Regions from separate parts of the Kouleothrix sp. genome, predicted to be linked through region 1. Evidence: riboswitches for the same ligand, from Rfam matches in the RefSeq annotation. Region 1 holds a riboswitch; each other region holds the start of a gene.
What was found. Region 1 has a riboswitch for S-adenosylmethionine ahead of U0177_RS21885 (cysteine desulfurase). Riboswitches for the same ligand answer to the same signal wherever they lie in the genome.

Region 2: it holds a riboswitch for S-adenosylmethionine, as region 1 does, so the genes downstream of both, U0177_RS02670 (homocysteine S-methyltransferase family protein) here and U0177_RS21885 (cysteine desulfurase) in region 1, are expected to answer to the same signal.
Region 3: it holds a riboswitch for S-adenosylmethionine, as region 1 does, so the genes downstream of both, U0177_RS06265 (homocysteine synthase) here and U0177_RS21885 (cysteine desulfurase) in region 1, are expected to answer to the same signal.
Region 4: it holds a riboswitch for S-adenosylmethionine, as region 1 does, so the genes downstream of both, mtnA (S-methyl-5-thioribose-1-phosphate isomerase) here and U0177_RS21885 (cysteine desulfurase) in region 1, are expected to answer to the same signal.

Annotation. Positions count from the first base shown of each region.
Region 1 covers NZ_JAXLWP010000026.1:32,596-37,253, forward strand. The annotation lists gene U0177_RS21880 (aminotransferase class V-fold PLP-dependent enzyme) at 1-994, opposite strand, end outside; gene U0177_RS21885 (cysteine desulfurase) at 1,300-2,631, opposite strand; SAM riboswitch class I at 2,758-2,937, opposite strand; gene groL (chaperonin GroEL) at 3,355-4,658, opposite strand, start outside.
Region 2 covers NZ_JAXLWP010000003.1:713,860-718,517, reverse strand. The annotation lists gene U0177_RS02680 (ATP-binding protein) at 1-635, shown strand, start outside; gene U0177_RS02675 (response regulator) at 643-1,083, shown strand; SAM riboswitch class I at 1,228-1,391, shown strand; gene U0177_RS02670 (homocysteine S-methyltransferase family protein) at 1,627-4,658, shown strand, end outside.
Region 3 covers NZ_JAXLWP010000006.1:18,437-23,094, forward strand. The annotation lists gene U0177_RS06260 (homoserine O-acetyltransferase) at 1-1,128, opposite strand, end outside; gene U0177_RS06265 (homocysteine synthase) at 1,231-2,520, opposite strand; SAM riboswitch class I at 2,767-2,932, opposite strand; gene U0177_RS06270 (LCP family protein) at 3,238-4,653, shown strand.
Region 4 covers NZ_JAXLWP010000005.1:299,494-304,151, reverse strand. The annotation lists gene U0177_RS05990 (glycosyltransferase family 4 protein) at 1-905, opposite strand, end outside; gene U0177_RS05985 (MBL fold metallo-hydrolase) at 1,126-1,974, opposite strand; SAM riboswitch class I at 2,129-2,313, shown strand; gene mtnA (S-methyl-5-thioribose-1-phosphate isomerase) at 2,356-3,399, shown strand; gene U0177_RS05975 (hypothetical protein) at 3,507-4,550, shown strand; gene U0177_RS05970 (carbohydrate kinase family protein) at 4,593-4,658, shown strand, end outside.

The sequences.
Region 1 (4,658 bases):
GCGTGGGGTGTTCGAGAACGATAATGCCGCTGCGGTGGCGCGGGGCGGCGTGCGTGCGCAGCGTGTGGCCGCGCTCGCGCAGGTCGCCAATCAGTATGTCGGTCAGATCAAGGATGCGCTCGGCGATCGGCGCCTCGCCAATCTCCAATATCATCTCGAGCGCCGCCGCGAGCCCGGCGATCGCGAGATCGCCCGATTCGCCGATAGTGAAGCGCTCCGAGCTGGTGTGGAGCGTGAAGCCGTAGTCGCGGACATTGATCGGCGGCAGCGTGCTGGTGGCGCCGACATACGCGCCCGGCTGAAGCCGGTCGAGCAGGTCGTGGCGGCAGTACAGCAGAGCGGCGCCAGGGATGCCGAGCAGCCAGCGCCCGGCATCGGCCACCAGGAAGTCGATCTGGTAGGCTTGCACATCCACCGGAAATGCGCCGAGCGTCTGGCTCGCGTCGACCACGAAGAACAGCCCGCGCTGTCGCGCGGCGGCTCCGAGCGCGGCCAGGTCGTGCCTGAACCCGGTGGCGGGGAGCGCGCTGCTCAGCGCCAGCACACGGGTGCGCGAGTCGATCCACCGGTCGAGCTGCTCAAGATCCAAGCCGCCATCGCTCTGCGCAATGCGCTTCACCAGAATGCCCCGTGCGGCCAGGTTCATCCACGGGTACACGTGCGCCGGATCTTCGCCGTCGAGCACCAGCACCGTCGTGCCCGGCTGGAGCGGCAGGCTGTTCGCGGCGGTATTCAGGCCAATGACGGCATTCGGTACGATCGCGATCTCGTCGGCGCGCGCGGCGTGGATCAGTGCCGCCGCACGCTGCTTGATCCGCTCGGCTGTTTCGGCCAGCGCGTCGCGCACTTGGCTGGGTGGCGCAGCCAGCGCGCGCTCGATATGCGCCTGGATAGCGCGAGTGACATGGTTGCCGAGCGGTGCGCCGGTGGCGTGGTCGAGAAAAGCGTAGCGCTGCGTAATCGGAAAGGTATCACGGTATGCGGCGAGTTCCATCGGCGCCTCCATGGATTGCGATACTCCTTAGGGTATCGCGATCCCCTACCCTTTCAGGCCACTATCAAGCTTACCTGCGACGATACTAAGGATCTTAATATACTTGATCATAATTGTCAAGTAAAATTTGTATTCTTGTGTTCAATAGACTTTATCGGAAATAAGGGAGCCAGGGGGGCTTTGCCCCACCAACAGAGGATTCTTGGGGGCCGCAGGCCCCCTAAACCCCCACCATTGTTATTTTCAATAAAGTCTAATAGACTTTCTCCCACTCTAAGCCGGTATGGCGCCGGCACCAGAGAAAGCTAGGCCAGCGCGAAGCCGCGCGCCTGCACCACCTGAGGCGTACGGCAGTCGGCAGCCCTGGCGGGCGCAGTTTGCACCGGATGGCGCTGTATTGCCGCGAGCCCATCGACGAGCGCGTCGACATCGGCGAAGTCGTTGTAGATCGTGAAGCTGGCGCGCGCGCTCGAGTCCAGCCCGAGCAGCCGGTGCAGCGGGTGCGCGCAGTGGCGGCCCGAGCGGATGGCAATACCGCGCTGATCGAGGGCGGTGGCGATATCGTGTGGCGCAACGCCATCGACGGTGAACGTCACGACGCCGCCGCGCAGCTTTGCATCGCGCGGGCCATAGATGCGCAGGCCGGGGAGGGCGCTGAGGCGACGCAGGGCATACTCGGTCAGTGCGCGCTCGTGCGCGTGTACTGCGGCCAGGCCAAGCTTGCCGAGGTACGTGACTGCCGCGCCCAGGCCGATCGCCTCGACAAATGCCGGCGTGCCGGCTTCGAACTTCAGCGGCGCGTCTTCCCATACAACCCTGTCAAAATCGACATCACGCGCGACATCGCCGCCCGTCAAGAACGGCGGCATCGCGGCCAGTAGCTCGGCGCGGCCGTAGAGCACGCCGATGCCGGTCGGGCCGAGCATCTTGTGCCCCGAGAACACCGCAAAATCGGCATCGAGCGCGCCAACGTCCAGCGGCATGTGCGGCGCCGACTGGCACGCGTCCAGCGCGACCAGCGCGCCAAGCGCGTGCGCCCGCTCAATGATCGGGCGCGGGTCGGTGATCGTGCCGAGCACATTCGAGACATGCGCAAAACTCACCAGCCGCACGCGCGGGGTCAGCAGCGCGTCGAGGCACGACAGATCAAGCGTGCCTTCGGCAGTCAGCGGGATGCGCTTTATATTCAGGCCGCGCTCGCGTGCCAGCTCCAGCCAGGGCAGGTAGTTGGCGTGGTGCTCCAGGTCAGTCAGCACGATCTCGTCGCCCGGCCGCAGAAAGGTGCGGCCGTACGAGTACGCCAGCAGATTAAGCGCCTCGGTTGCATTGCGTGTAAAGACGATCTGGCTAGCAGAGGGCGCGCCGATGAAATCGGCAATGCTGGCGCGCGCTTGCTCGTAAAGCTCGGTGATGCGCATGCTGAAGCTGTAGGCGCCGCGATGGACATTCGCGTATGTCGAGCGGTACGCCTGCTCCATGGCCTCGAGCACCGCCACTGGCTTCTGCGACGATGCCGCGCTATCGAGAAACACAACCGGATGGCCGTGGATCTGCTGCTGCAGCGTTGGAAAATCCTGCCGGATGCGCGCGACATTGAGGGGTGTGCGTGTACAGGCGCCAGTGGTGTCGGTAATCACGTGATCGTCCTTTCATCAGAGCGGAAATAAAAAACGCCCATCGTGCTGGACGACGGGCGCCCGCTGATGCGGACCAACAAAACGCCTTTTCCACGACACATGGAAAAGGCGTACATCAGCGTTCGCCTCTCATCTTCCAGTTTGCGCTGCCGGAGTTGGCACCCTAATGATCGAGCGGCCGTTCGGGGCGAGAGGCACGCGGGGCGAAACACTTCGCCACCACGCCTCTTCAGCTCGGAACGCCACGTTCTTTCCAGGGTTGCCGAGGCTTCATCGGGCCGGTCCCTCCACCTCTCTGGATAAGAGTATGCGCTATTCAATTATGCCGGCAATGATACATTACTTGCCTGAAATTGTCAACTTTCACCCCAGCCATAGCCTGCCCGATCATAGGCGCAGATGCGCGTTGTGGGCTCAATCTGGGGCGGAACACGCGCCGCTCCTACATTGTTATACCAATTCCGTTTGATTACTTGTGTTTTCTTGTGCGGCGCCGGCAAGCCGGGCGCGCACAGAAAAGAAATTTCGGGGGCGGCGAAGCCGCCCCGAACCCCCACTATAATCCGAGCGATCAGCCGGATTTGGTATTATGCTCGAATTGCAGCGTGCGGGCGGCAGTATGCCGCCCCTACATTGTGATCGGGAAAAAACAAGCGCAGGCAGCATCGGTATTCGATGCCGCCTGCGCACCATGAGCTGGCACCCAGCTATGAGCTTGTGATCCTAGAAGTCCATGCCACCCATGCCGCCCATGCCATCCATGCCGCCAGGCATTCCACCACCACCAGCGTTAGCCTCAGGGATGTCTGTGATCAGCGCCTCGGTGGTGAGCAGCAGCCCGGCGATCGAGACAGCGTTCTGCACTGCACTCCGCGTCACCTTCACTGGGTCGACCACGCCCTGCTCCAGCATGCTGCCAAGCTCGCCGGTCAGCACGTTGTAGCCGTAGCTCGTGTCGCCCTTCTCCTTCTGGTGGCGGCGCACGGTGTTGATGATCACCGCCCCATCCTCGCCCGCGTTCTTGGCCAGCTGCCGCATCGGCTCCTCGAGCGCGCGGCGCAGGATCTGCACGCCGAAGCGCTCGTCGTCGTTGTCGACTTTCACGCTGTCGAGCGCGCCTAGCGCGTTGATCAGCGCCACGCCGCCGCCCGGCACAATGCCTTCCTCGACGGCCGCCCGCGCGGTCGAGAGCGCGTCCTCGACGCGGTGCTTCTTCTCCTTCAGCTCGGGCTCGGTGGCGCCGCCGACCTTCAGCACCGCCACGCCGCCGGCCAGCTTGGCCAGCCGCTCCTGCAGCTTCTCGCGGTCGAAGTCCGACGTCGTCGTTTCGATCTGCGCGCGGATCTGCGAAACGCGTGCCTGTATTGCCTCCTGATCGCCGTGGCCTTCGATGAAGGTGGTGTTGTCTTTGTCGGACACCACGCGGCGCGCGCGGCCGAGGTCTTCGGTGGTAGCGCTGTCGAGCTTGCGGCCGATCTCCTCGGAGATCACCGTGCCGCCGGTCAGGATGGCGATGTCCTGCAGCATGGCCTTGCGGCGGTCGCCGAAGCCCGGCGCTTTGATCGCCAGGACGTTGATCGTGCCGCGCAGCTTGTTCACCACCAGCGTCGCCAGCGCCTCGCCGTCGATATCCTCGGCGACGATTACGAAGTTCTTGGTGACCTGCAGCACCTTCTCGAGCACCGGCAGAATCTCATTGATGCTGGCGATCTTCTTGTCGGTGATCAGGATGTACGGCTCCTCCAGATCTGCTTCCATTTTGGCAGTGTCCGTCACGAAGTAGGCCGAGATATAGCCACGGTCGATCTGCATGCCCTCGGTGTATTCCTTCTCGAAGGCGATGCCCTTGCTCTCCTCGACCGTGATCACGCCGTCTTTGCCGACCTTCTCCATCACCTCGGCGATCAGGTCGCCGATCTCGCTGTCGGCGGCCGAGATCGTCGCGACGTGCGCGATGTCGGCGCGGTCGCGCACCGGCTTGGCCAGGCTCTTCAGCTCGGCCACCAGCGCCTCGGCGCCCTTGTCCA
Region 2 (4,658 bases), on a different contig from region 1:
CCAAGATCGAGGCCGGCCGGCTCGACCTACAGCGCGAGCCAAGCCAGCTCGAGCCGATCGTGCACGAGGTGCTGGTGACGGCCAGCAGCCTTACGCACGGCAAGCCGCTGGCGCTGCGCACCGAGCTTGCCAGCGACCTGCCGCTGGTGTACGCCGACCGCATGCGCGTGGCCCAGGTGCTGCTCAACCTGCTCTCGAACGCGGTGAAGTTTACCGAGCACGGCAGCATTACGCTGCGCGTCTACCCGGCCTTTCACACCCCACCCGCCGACACGCCGCAGGGCGAACAGCCGCCCGACAGCGGGTATGTGGTGGTGGAAGTTGAAGATACTGGCATCGGCATCGCTGCCGAAAACCTGGAGCTGATCTTCGAGGAGTTCCGCCAGGCCGACGAGACACTCTCGCGGCGCTATGGCGGCACCGGCCTGGGCCTGCCGATCAGCCGGCGGCTGGTGGAGCTGCACGGCGGCCGCCTGACAGTGGCCAGCACGCTGGGGCGCGGCTCGACCTTCCGCTTCACGCTGCCGGCCGTGGCCGACGCGCACCTGCGCCAGGCCAGGGAGCTGCTGAATACGCCACTGCAGCTTGAGCATCGCGCACTGGCCAGCGAGCCACAGCCGGCGCTCAGCAGATAGGAACACTATGGCAACTACGCCACACGCCGATCGCCCCACCGCGCCGCCCGACCGCCCCGAAAACGCCTATATTATTCTGGTCGAAGACGACCCAAACTCCTACCTGGTGATCGAAGAGCTGCTGAAGCACGCCGGCTTCAAGCACTTCTACCACCGCGGCAGCGGCGCCAAGCTGATCCAGCTGATCGAGGTGCTGCCGCAGATCGACCTGGTGCTGCTCGACATTGGCCTGCCCGGCGAAGATGGTTTCGCGGTGCTCAAGCGCCTGCGCGCGCACCCGCAGTCGGCCCGCGCGCATATCGCCGCCATCACCGCCAATATCATGCACCAGACGCGGCTGCGCGCCAAGGATGCCGGCTTCGACAGCTTCATCAGCAAGCCGATTCAGCCCGATAAGATCTGCGACCAGATCCGCAGCATGCTGGCCGGCCGCGCATTCTGGTGGTAGCTCCGGCTCCGCCAAGCTCTGGTTGTGTGGTACCCTGCTGGCCTCGCGGGGCAGGGCGCCACACCACGCAGGTGATCGACAAGTGCGCAGCGCCGTTGACAAGCCACCAGACGGCTGCTATACTGCGGCTCAACAATTGAATACCGCTCATCAAGAGGGGTGGAGGGATCGGCCCTGTGAAACCCCGGCAACCCCTTCCCAAGTTCTCAGTCGTGAGTTTTGAGTTGCACTTGGCTAACTCAGCACTCAGCACTCGAAACTCCGGAAGGAAGGTGCCAACTCCGACAGCGCAAGCTGGGAGATGAGGACAGCGTAGTAACCCTCATGCCCGCGCGTGAGGGTATTTGTTTGCGTTCAACAAGCCAAGGCATACATGTTCATACCAACTCCGTTATGATCACGTTCTTTTTGGTATGCCCTGCCCGGCAAAGCCTGGCAGGGCATACCAACAAGAAATTCGGGGGCGGCCACGCCGCCCCCGAACCCCCAGCATCAACCAAGTGATCGGCCGAATTTGGTATCACTGAGGCGAGGTCAAGCCACATGAGCTCAAAACCAACCTATCTCGAGGCGCTACGCTCGCGCGTGCTGATCTTCGACGGCGCCATGGGCACGAGCATCGACCAGTTCGGGCTCTCGGCCGAGGATTACGGCGGCGAGCGCACCTACGGCAACCGCGACTACCTGGCGATCGCCCGGCCCGACGTGATCGAGCAGATCCACACCTCGTTCATGGAGGCCGGCTGCGACGTGCTCGAGACCAACACCTTCCAGAGCACGCGCCTGCGCCTGGCCGAGTGGGGCCTGGCCGATCGCACCGCCGAGCTGAATATCGCCGCCGCGCGCCTGGCCCGCCGCGTCGCCGAGCGCTTCGCCGCCCAGGACGGCCGGCCGCGCTACGTGGCCGGCTCGATCGGCCCCACCGGCAAGCTGCCCTCGTCGAACGACCCGGCGCTCTCGGATATTACCTTCGACGAGCTATCGGAGATCTTTCGCGAGCAGGCCGCCGCGCTGATCGCCGGTGGCGTCGACGTGCTGCTCGTCGAGACCAGCGTCGATATTCTCGAGGTCAAGGCCGCGCTCGACGGCATCCGGCGCGCAAAGCACGAGGCTGGCGCGCACGTGGCCGTGCAGGCCCAGATCTTCCTCGACCTCTCGGGCCGCATGCTGCTGGGCACCGAGGTGCCGGCGGTGATCGCGACGCTCGAGGCAATGCCGGTCGACGTGATCGGCCTGAACTGCAGCACCGGCCCCGAGCATATGCGCGAGGCCATCCAGTACCTATGCGCGCACTCGCGGCTGCCGATCTCGTGCATCCCCAACGCCGGGCTGCCGCTCGAGGTCGACGGCGAGACGGTATATCCAATGGAGCCCGAGCCATTCGCGCGCATCCTCGGCGAGTTCGTGCGCGAGTATGGCGTGAGCGCCGTCGGTGGCTGCTGCGGCACGCGGCCGGCGCACATCCGGGCGCTACGCGCGGCCGTGGGCTACGAGCGCGCCCCAGCCGCGCGCCAGGTCGAGTACATCCCCAGCGTGTCGTCGGGGGTGAAGGCCGCCGCGCTGCGCCAGGACGTGACGCTCACAATGATCGGCGAGCGCGTCAATACGCTTGGCTCGCGCAAGGTGAAGCGGCTGCTGCTGAACGACGACTACGACGGCGTGCTCGACGTGGCGCGCGAGCAAGCCGACGGCGGCGCGCACCTGCTCGACGTGTGCGTGGCTACCACCGAGCGCGCCGACGAGCGTGAGCAGATGGTCGCGCTGCTGAAAAAGCTGACCATGAACGTCGAGCTGCCGTTGGCGATCGACACCACCGAGGCCGACGTGCTCAAGGCCGCGCTCGAGATCTACCCAGGCCGCGCGATCGTCAACTCGCTCTCGCTCGAGGGCGGCCGCGGCGAGAAGCTCGACCGCACCATGCCGTTGGTAGCGCGCTACGGCGCGGCCGCGATGGCCATGACCATCGACGAGGACGGGATGGCGCACACCGCCGGCCGCAAGCTGGCGGTGGCCCGGCGGATCGCCCAGATCGCGCGCGACGAGTACGGCGTGCCGCACGAGTCGCTGATCTTCGACGTGCTGACCTTCCCGATCACCACCGGCCAGGACGAACTGCGCCGCGCCGCGATCGAGACGATCGAGGGCATCCGGCTGGTAAAGCAGCATATCCCCGGCTGCTTCACCACCCTGGGCGTCAGCAATTTGTCGTTCGGCGTCGCGCCGCACGCCCGCGCCGCGCTCAATTCGGTGTTCCTGAAGCACGCCGTCGACGCGGGGCTCGACACCGCGATCATCAACCCGGCCCACGTGACGCCCTACGCCGAGATTCCGGCCGAGCAGCGCGAGCTGTGCGAAGACCTGATCTTCGACCGGCGCGACGAGGCGCTTGCACGATTCATCCAGTTCTTCGAGCAGAACGCCGCCGCCGTAGCCACAGCGCGCGCCGACCCGACCGCTGGCCTAAGCGTGGCCGAGCGCTTGCACTGGAAGATTGTGCACCGGGTGAAAGAAGGCGTGGAAGAGGACGTGGATGTGTTGATGGCGCAACGGCTGGGCCTATCGGTTGAAGATTTCAGGTTGCTCGTTGCAGGTTCAGTATCGGGTGACAGCGATAGCACTGTTCAGCCTGCAAACGTGCAAACCGCTCAACCGCCTAGCGCGGTGCCGCGCGGCGATGCCGCCGTCGACATTCTCAACAACGTGCTGCTGCCGGCCATGAAAGAAGTTGGCGACCTGTTCGGCTCCGGCCAGCTGATCCTGCCATTCGTGCTGCAGAGCGCCGAGGTGATGAAGAAGACCGTAGCCTACCTCGAGCGCTACCTCGACAAGCTCGAAGGCGCCACCAAGGGCAAAGTGGTGCTCGCCACAGTCTACGGCGACGTGCACGACATCGGCAAGAATCTGGTGCATACGATCCTGGCGAACAACGGCTACACGGTGTACGACCTGGGCAAGCAGGTGCCGCTGAACACGATCATCGAGAAGGCAGTAGAAGTTGGCGCCGACGCGATCGGCCTCTCGGCGCTGCTGGTGAGCACGTCGAAGCAGATGCCGCTGTGCGTGCAGGAGCTGCACCGGCGCGGGCTGAGCTTCCCGGTGCTGGTGGGCGGCGCGGCGATCAACCAGCAGTATGGCCAGCGCATCACGTTTGTAGCCGACGAAGAGCCTTACGCGGCCGGCGTGTTCTACTGCAAAGACGCGTTCGAAGGCCTGGAGACGATGGATAAGCTCTCGAATACGTCGGCGCGCGCGCGCTTCGTCGAGCAGACGATTCGCGACGCGGCGCAGGTGCTGCACCAGAAGCAGCGCGGGCGCGTGGCGCTGGCCGATCTGGGGCGCGCCACCCGCGGCGACACCGCGCGCTCGGCCGTGCGCCGCGACGTGCCGGTGCCCACGCCGCCGTTCTGGGGCGCGCAGGTGGTGAAGCGCATCAAGCTGCAGGACGTGGTCGACTGCCTCGACCGCAACGCGCTGTTCCGGCTGCAGTGGGGCGCCAAAAACGCCAAGGGCGCCGAGTGGGAAAAGCTCAAGGCCGGGTTTGAGCTGAAGGTGCGCGACCTCATCCGCGCCGCCGA
Region 3 (4,658 bases), on a different contig from region 1:
GCCTGCCAGCGCCCCGAGGAACTCGCTGATGATCGGCCCCTGCGGCTGGTAATCCACCAGAAACGCGTCGTGGCCGGCGCTCGACTCGAGGCTGGCGTACGTAGGCGCGCGGCCCAGGCGCGTGAGCGCGTCGGCGATCAGCTGCGACTCGCCCGGCGGGTATAGCCAGTCGCTGCTGAACGAGAGCAGCAGAAACTCCGAGCGGCTGCGCGCCAGCGCGGCGTCGAGCGAGCCGTAGCGCGCCGGCAGATCCCAGTAGTCCATCGCCTTGGTAATATACAGGTACGAGTTCGCGTCGAAGCGCGCGTTGAAGATCGCGCCCTGGTAGTCGAGGTAGCTCTCGATCGCGAACTCGCGGTCGAGCGAGAACGCCGGGCCGCTGCCGTCTTGAAACGCGCGGCCGAATTTGTGCTCGAGCGCCGGCTCGCTGAGGTAGGTAATATGGCCGATCATGCGCGCAATCGCCAGGCCGTCGGTGGGCGGCTCGCCGCCGTAGTAGTCGCCGCTGCGCCAGCGCGGGTCGCTGACGATCGCACGCCGGCCGATCGCGTTCCACGCCACCGTCTGCGGCGATGAGCGCGCGCTTGTGGCGAGCAGGATGGTGCCGCGCACGCGCTCGGGCAGTGCGGTGGCCCACTCAAGCGCCTGAAAGCCGCCCATCGAGCCGCCGGCCACCGCCAGCAGCTGCGCGATCCCCAGCCGGTCGATCAGCCGGGCCTGGGCGCGCACCATATCGCCGATCGTAATCACCGGAAAGCGCGCGCCGTAGGCCCGGCCGGTGGCTAGGTCGGCGCTGCTGGGGCCGGTGCTGCCCTGGCAGCCGCCGATCACATTCGAGCAGATCACAAAGTAGCGATCGGTGTCGAATGGCCGGCCGGGGCCGACCATCGCGTCCCACCAGCCCGGCTTGGCCGCGCCGGCGTGCCAGCCGGCGGCGTGGGCGTCGCCCGAGAGCGCGTGCAGCAGCAGGATGGCGTTGTCGCGCGCCGCGTTGAGCCGGCCGTATGCCTCGTAGGCCAGCGTGACCGGCGCCAGCTGCGCGCCGCTCTCGAGCACCAGCGGATCGAGCCAGGTCATCGTGCGCCGCTCGACCAGGCCAAGGCCGTCGCTCTGTCGCTCGCGTGTCATAGCGATCATCGTCTCGACTCCACATGTAAGGGCGAAGCATCGCCGGCACAACCTCGGGCTGGCATTCACGGGCGGCGCATCGCCCTTACCTAGTGGCGCCGGCTACACCTGGGCCAGCGCGTGATCCAGGTCGGCGAGGATGTCGTCGATCGTCTCGATGCCGATCGACAGCCGCACGTAGTCGTCGGTCACGCCGGTGATCGCCTGCTCTTCGGGCGACAGCTGGCTGTGGGTGGTGGTGGCAGGGTGAATGGCCAGGCTCTTGGCGTCGCCGATATTCGCCAGGTGCGAGAACAGCTTCAGGCTGTTGATGAACTTGGCGCCGGCCGCGCGCCCGCCCTTGATCCCGAAGCCCAGGATGCCGCTCTGGCCCTTGGGCAGGTACTTCTTGGCCAGCTCGTACGTCGGGTGGCTGGGCAGGCCGGGGTAGTTGACCCAGGCGACCTTGGCGTGCTCTTCGAGGTACTTGGCCACGGCGAGCGCGTTCTGGCTATGGCGCTCCATGCGCAGCGGCAGCGTCTCGATGCCCTGGAGCAGCAGAAAGGCGTTGAACGGGCTGATCGCCGCGCCGATGTCGCGCAGCAGCTGCACGCGCGCCTTGATGATATACGCCAGCGGGCCGAGCGCCTGGGTGTACACCAGGCCGTGGTACGACTCGTCGGGCTCGGTCAGGCCGGGGAAGCGGCCGCTGGCGGCCCAGTCGAACTTGCCGCTGTCGATCAGCAGGCCGCCGATGCTGGTGCCGTGGCCGCCGATGTACTTGGTGGCCGAGTGCACCACAATGTCGGCGCCCCAATCGAACGGCCGCGACAGGTACGGGGTGGCGGTGGTCGAGTCGACGATCACCGGCACGCCGGCCTCGTGCGCGATCGCCGAGATCGCCTCGAGGTTCAGCACGTCGAGCTTCGGGTTGCCGATAAACTCAAGGAAGAACGCCTTGGTGCGCTCGTCGATCGCGCTGCGGAAGCCATCGAGGTCGCGCGCATCGACGAAGCGCGTGGTGATGCCGAGCTTCGGCAGGGTGTGGCGGAACAGGTTGTAGGTGCCGCCATACAGATCCGACGACGAGATGATGTTGTCGCCCGCGCCGGCGATATTCAGGATCGAGAATGTCTCGGCGGCCTGGCCCGAGGCCAGCGCCAGCGCTCCCACGCCGCCCTCGAGCGCGGCAATCCGCTGCTCGAGCACGTCCTGCGTCGGGTTCATGATCCGGGTGTAGATGTTGCCGAATTCCTGCAGGCCGAACAGCCGCGCGGCGTGGTCGGTGTCTTTGAACTGGTACGACGTTGTCTGGTAGATCGGCACCGCGCGCGCGCCGGTGGTCGGGTCGGCCTGCTGGCCGCCGTGCAGCGCCAGCGTCTCGAAGCCGGTGAACGTGATATCGTCCGCCATAGTGGTGTGCCTCCTTGGGCGTTTCGCTAATTGCCAGCAGCGATCTTCCAGCGTGATCGAGAGCGCGGGTGCCAAATGGCCCGGTGAGCGGCGATGGGGCCTCAGCCGGCGATGCACGTGAGCTCGGCGTGATCGTGGCGGCTGGCAGCGAAAAGCCCTCATCGAATAGACGGATGAGGGCCAGCACTAGCTTCAAACAAAACGCCCTTCCAAACAAATTTGGAAGGGGCGTACGTCTGCGTATGCCTCTCATCTTCCAGTCGCGCTGCCGGATTTGGCACCCTAATGATTGAGGTTTGAGCCTTGAGCTTTGAGCCCTGAATAGTTCAGAACTCGCAGCCGAGAACTCAAACGTCTTTCCAGGGTTGCCGAGGTTTCACAGGGCCGGTCCCTCCACCTCTCTGGATAAGAGTCGCGCTCTTCAGTTGTTGCGGCCAATGATAATTGAGTCACGCAATTTTGTCAAGGAGCGCCCATGCCTTGACAGGGCTCGTGCAAGGTCGCTCGACCCCTCCCCCTACCCTCCCCTGTCAGGGGAGGGGCAACACATCGTACGCATGCCTTGACAAAATTACGCAATGCCGGCCCTGTGCCCCGTTTTTCGCACGCGGAAGAGAGGTGCGCTCGAAACACGTTGCGCGAGCCGCGCGCCTTGATAGCGCCGCGCGCGGCTGGTATAATCGCCAGCATCGAACCAACCATCCAAAAGGATCGTTTGTGGCAACAACCGGCCAGTCGCCTTCAGCAGAACCCCGTGGCCCGGCGCGCCCCCGGCGGCGCTGGCTGCCTTTTGCGATCGGGATGCTGATCGGGCTGGCGCTTGGCGGCGCGGCACTGCTGTACATGCAGGCCCGCACCACGCTGCAAAGCATCCAGCAGCCCGATGCCCGCCGTGCGCCCACGCCTACGCCGCGCAGCATTATCCAGCGGATCATTGGCGGCGGCGAGCTTTACCCGACCCAGCCCCCGCTGCCCGACGCGCTGCGCGAGCCGTTCACCACGCTGCTGATCGGCGTGGACACGCGCCCCGACCCCGGCGAGGGCGTGCGCAGCGATACGCTCATCCTGGTGCGCGTCGACCCGGTGGCTAAGTGGGCTGCGATGCTGTCGATCCCGCGCGACTCGGTGACCAGCATTCCGCACCTCGGCCGCGCCAAGATCAACGCGGCCTACTCGCATGGCTACGCTAACGCCGCCGCGCTGTATGGCCCCGGCACCACCCCCGAGGCCGGTGGCGCCGCGCTGGCGGCCGAGGCGATCGAAAATTTCCTGGGCGTCAAGGTCGACTACACCGCCCAGGTCGATTTCCACGGCTTTGCCGCGCTGGTCGACTCGATCGGCGGCGTGCTTGTCGACGTGCCCAAGCCGCTGCTCGACGCCGAGTACCCCACCGACGACTACGGCGTCGAGCGGATCTACATCCCCGCCGGCCTGCAGGTGCTCGACGGCCGGCACGCGCTGATCTACGCCCGCTCGCGCCACGCCAGCACCGATTTCGACCGCAGCCAGCGCCAGCAGCGCGTGCTGCGCGCCGTGCTCGACCAGGTGCGCGCGCGCGGGCTGCTCGACAACATCGCCACGCTGCCGCAGTGGGCCGATGTGCTGGCCCAGAATGTGCGTACCACGCTGCCGATCGGCCAGCTGGGCATGATCAATGGCCTGGCCGGCCTGGCCCGCGAGCTGCATGGCGACCGCGTGCTGCAGTTCAGCATCAACCCGCTCGACGTGGCGATCGACTACGAGGATGGCTCGGATATCTACTGGAACGCCGCCGACGTGGCTACGGTGGTGTCGCGCTGGCGCGCCGGCCCGCAGGCTGCCTCGCAGCGCGGCCGCATCCAGGTGCTCAACGGCGCAGCAGTGGCCGGGATTGCCGGCAAGGTCAGTAGCTACCTGCGCGGCCAGGGCTTTGTGCTGGCCGACCCTGGCCAGGCGCCGCAGGTGTACGAGCACTCGCAGATCATCGACTACACCGGCCAGCCCGAGACGCGCCAGCGCCTGGCGAGCTTGCTCGGCATCGACGCGCGCTACATCCAATCGTCGCCTGCCGCCGATGCGCCGGCCCGGCTCGATCGCGCCGATATTGTTCTGATTGTCGGGCAGGATTACCAGCCGCGCTGGGCCGGCGAGTAGGCTGC
Region 4 (4,658 bases), on a different contig from region 1:
GTAGCCGCGGCCAGGCAGGCCGCGCCGCAGGCCATCGCCTCGAGCAGTGGCAGCCCAAAGCCCTCGTAGAGCGAAGGGTTGATGTAGATCCGGCAGGCGTTGTACAGCCAGCGCAGGTCGTACTGGCCCACCCCGCCGGCGAACTGCACGTGATCGGCCAGGTTCAAATCGCGCACCGCCGCGAAGATTGCCTCGTCGCGCCAGCCGCGCCGGCCGACAATCAGCAGGCGATACCCGGCGTTGGGCTGGCGATCGAGGCAGATCCGCAGCGCCTGCAGCAGCGTTGGCAGGTTCTTGCGCGGCTCCAGCGTGCTGACGAACAGCAGGAACGAGCCGGCCTGCACCGGCTTGCCGTTCAGCACGCGCGCCTCGCCCGCGCGCAGCTCGATCGGCTGGTAGAGCGACGCGGCCGCCTCGTGGATCACGTCGATCTGCTCGGCCGGCATGTCCAGGAACTGGGCGATGTCCTGGCGCGTCGCCTCCGAAACTGCGATGACGCCGTCGGCGCGCGGGGCGTTGCTCTTCACCTGGCCGTAGTAGGCCCTGGCCGAGTCGTCGAGGATCTCGGGGTAGTGCATAAACGCCAGGTCGTGGATCGTCACCACCGCAGGGCAGGGCCGGCGCGTCGGCGCGATGAAATCGGGGCAGTGCAGCACGTTCGGCCGCGCCAGCATCACCTCGAGCGGCAGCGTCCACTGCTCGAAGCGATGGTGTGGCGGCGTCAGCGCGGTGCGGCGCGACACATTCGGCGCGATCGCCAGCGGGCGCAGCTGGTCGCGATGCTGCAGGCAGACGAACTCGTCGTCGCGGGCAACATCGGGCAGCGCCATAAGCAGCTGGCGCGTATACTGAGAGATGCCGCCCTGCCGGTAAGCATTCAGACGGGCGTCAATTGCAATACGCATGCTTTTCCGAATCTATGTGCTCGTGGCGCCTGGGTGCGCCTGCCGCGATACACGCCGCGGCCCGGCCGCGCGCCAGTGCGGCCCAGGCCGGACGGCTGCGACGCAGCGTGGGCTCCACGAGCGGGCAGAATACTGTTTGTATGAACGCAGCGAGCTATCATTGTTATCGTACCACAGAACGGCTATTTCACGCCGATGTGGCGTATGCTGCCCGTGGCAGCTACGGTGCACTGTCGTAGCTGTCGCCGGCTTCGACCACCAGGCCGTCGTAGGCCAGCTCGACGCCGTCGGGCAGCGCGGCATTCACGGCGGCGTGCTCGAGATCGTGGGTCATGTGTACCAGTAGGGTGCGGCGCGGCTGCAGCTCAGCCGCCACGGCGCAGGCCTGCGCGACATTGAAGTGCGTCGGGTGCTCGGCGTAGCGCAGCGCGTTGAGCACCAGCACATCCAGGCCGCGCAGCAGCGCCAGCGACTCCGGCGGCAGCGCGCTGGCGTCGGTCACATACCCCAGCCGGCCGATGCGGAAGCCGGTGATCGACCATGTGCCATGCTGCACGTCGAATGGCAGCGCGGCCACGCCGGCGGCTCGAAACGCCACGCCGCTGCGGATCTCGCACAGCTCGAGCTCGGGGCGCGTCGAGCCGCGCGAGCTATCGTGAAACGCGTAGCTGAAGCGCTCGCGCACCATCCCCAGCGTGGTAGCCGAGCCAAACAGCGGTATTGCCGAGCGCTGCGCGAAATTCAGCGGCCGTAGATCGTCCAGGCCCGAAATATGATCGGCGTGGGCGTGCGTCAGCAGCACGGCGTCGACGCGGCTGATATGCGCGGCCAGCGCCTGCTGCCGCAGGTCCGGGCCGGCGTCGAACAGCAGCGTGCGGCCACCCGCCTCGAGCAGCGCCGAAGTGCGCAGCCGGTGGTTGTGCGGGTCGGGCGAGGTGCACACGGCGCAGCGGCAGCCGATCACCGGTACGCCCATCGATGTGCCGGTTCCTAAAAATGTCAGTCGCATGCTCGCGTCGCGCGACGCAATTGCGTCGTGCGCCGGCGCCCGGCCCCATCGAAGCAACACGCCGCATGTACTGCTGATCCGGCTGCATTATAGCATACGCGCCCTGCGTGTAGGAGCCTGCTCGCGTGTTTTGCGCGCCGGTATCGCCTGGGCGTGCTGGCAGGTTGCAGCGCGGCCGCAGCTATGCTATAATCGCGCGTCGAAGTGAATAGTATGCTCATCACGAGGGGCGGAGGGACTGGCCCGACGAAGCCCGGCAACCCCATACCAGGTTTTGAATGCTGAGTTTTAAGTGCTGAGTTGTCGAGGTAAAACTCAGGCTTAAAATGCAAACCTCAAAGCTCGGTAGGGAAGGTGCCAATTCCTGCAGGTGTTCCTGATGCACCTGAAAGATGAGAGGTAACATAGCTGGGCCTCTCGCAGTGCGGGCGGCTTTTTTTGATGAAAACAGCCGAAACATTTCAGCATATCTGGTGGGACGGCGACGCCGTGGGCCTGCTCGACCAGCGGCTGCTGCCGGGCGCCGAGGTGGCGGTGCGCTGCGCGACGCTCGGCGATGTGGTGCAGGCAATCAAGAGCATGCAGGTGCGCGGGGCGCCGGCGATCGGCTGCACTGCGGCCTATGGCATGGCGCTGGTGGCGCAGCAGCACCACGGCAGCGCCGCCGAGCTGCTTGCTCGCCTGGCCGAGGCCAAGGCCGCGCTCGACGCCAGCCGCCCCACCGCCGTGAACCTGATGTGGGCAACCGCGCGCATGCTGCGCGCCGCCGAATCCCACGCCACCGACGAGCCAGCCGCGCTGCGCGGCGCGCTGCTCGACGAAGCCCACGCGATCATGGCCGAAGACCTGGCGATGTGCTATGCGATCGGCGAGCACGGCCTGCAGCTCATCCCCGAGCGTGGCCACGTGCTGACGCACTGCAACGCCGGCGGGCTGGCCACCGCCGGGCTTGGCACCGCGCTCGCGCCCATTCGCATCGCGCACAGCAGCGGCCGGCCGGTGCATGTGTTCGTCGACGAAACCCGGCCGTTTTTGCAGGGCGCGCGCCTGACGGCCTGGGAGCTGCAGCGCGCCGGCGTGCCGCTGACGCTGATCACCGATAATATGGCCGCCTACTTCATGCGCCGCGGCGAGATCGACTGCGTGATCGTCGGCGCCGACCGCGTGGTGGCCAATGGCGATATCGCCAACAAGATCGGCACCTACGGCTTGGCCGTGCTGGCGCGCGCCCACGCCATCCCGTTCTATGTCGCAGCGCCTTCCTCCACGATCGATCTGAGCCTGCCCGACGGCGATGCCATCCCGATCGAGCAGCGCGACCCGGCCGAGGTCACGACGATTGGCGGGCAGATGCTGGCGCCGGCCGGCGTGCAGGCCGCGCACCCCGCGTTCGATGTTACGCCCCACGAGCTCATCACCGCCTTGATCACCGAGCGTGGCGTTATTCGGCCGCCATACGAGGAGAACCTGCGTCGTATTATGTAATTTGCGGTTTACGGTTTACGATTTTCTCGGGCCGATGCTGCCCGGTGCCCCGCCAGCGCTCGATGTGGAGTTTATCGTAAATCCAAAATCGTAAATCGTAAATCGCTATGCCGTTGCCTTTCGCACCCGCCGCCCTGCCGCTGCTGCTGGGCGGGCTGCCGCACCGCAACGCGGCGCAGGCGCTCGAGATCTCGCGCCGCTACGCCGGGGCGCTGCTGGCCTGGCCGCAGCTGCCTCAGCGCAGCTTGCGCGAGCAAAGCGTCGTGCAGAGCATGCTCGGCTTTCCGGGGCTGGTGGTCGACGAAACCCAGGCCCGCGTGTATGTCGACCGGCGGCGCGCCGAGCGCGAGCTCGACCGGCTGGGGCTGGCCTACCTGGAAGATCGCTACGCGACGGTGGCGCTCGCCCCCGACGACGCCTACGGCCTCGATGAGCTGCTGCGCCAGGCCGAGGGGCTGCGCGCCGCCAAGGCGCTCAAGGGCCAGCTGACCGGGCCGATCAGCCTGGCGGCGCAGGTGACCGACGAAAACGACCAGCCGCTGCTGTACGACGACATGCTGTTCGACGCGCTGGCGCAGCACTTGGCGCTGCGCGCCGAGTGGCAGGAGGCGCGGCTGAGCGAGTGGAACCCGACGACGATCATCTGCGTCGACGAACCGTTTCTCGAGATGGTCGGCCTGCCGTTTGTGCCCGTCGAGTGGCCGCGCGTGCGCGAGCAGATCGACCAGGTGCTCGAAGGCGTGCGCGGCTGCAAGGCGCTGTTCGCCGGCGGGGTGCCCAACTGGCACGAGCTGCTGCAGATCGGCGTCGATATGATTATCGCCGATGTCGCGCATCACGGCGCGGCGCTGGCCGAAGCGGCGCCGGCGCTCGGCGAGTTTCTCGGACGCGGCGGCGTGGTTGGCCTGGGCCTGCTACCCGCCGACGAAGACGCAATTGCGCGGGCCAGCGCCGATACGCTGGCGGCGCAGGCCGGCGCGCTGGCCGGGCAGCTCGCGCCGCACGGCATCGCCGCCGAGGCGCTGCTGCGCCAGTCGGTGCTCTCGGTCGCGGGCACACTGAGCCGCCTCTCGGTGGCGGCCGCCGAGCGCGCTCTGCAGCTTCTGGCCGAAGCCTCGGCGCAGCTGCGCGAGCAGTACAAGCTGATCTAGTTGCGCAGATTGCAATCTGCGCTTTGCAACAAGGAGCAATTCGTGCGAATCGTCGTCACTGGCTCGCTCGCCTACGATTATATTATGGACTTTCCCGGCTACTTCAAG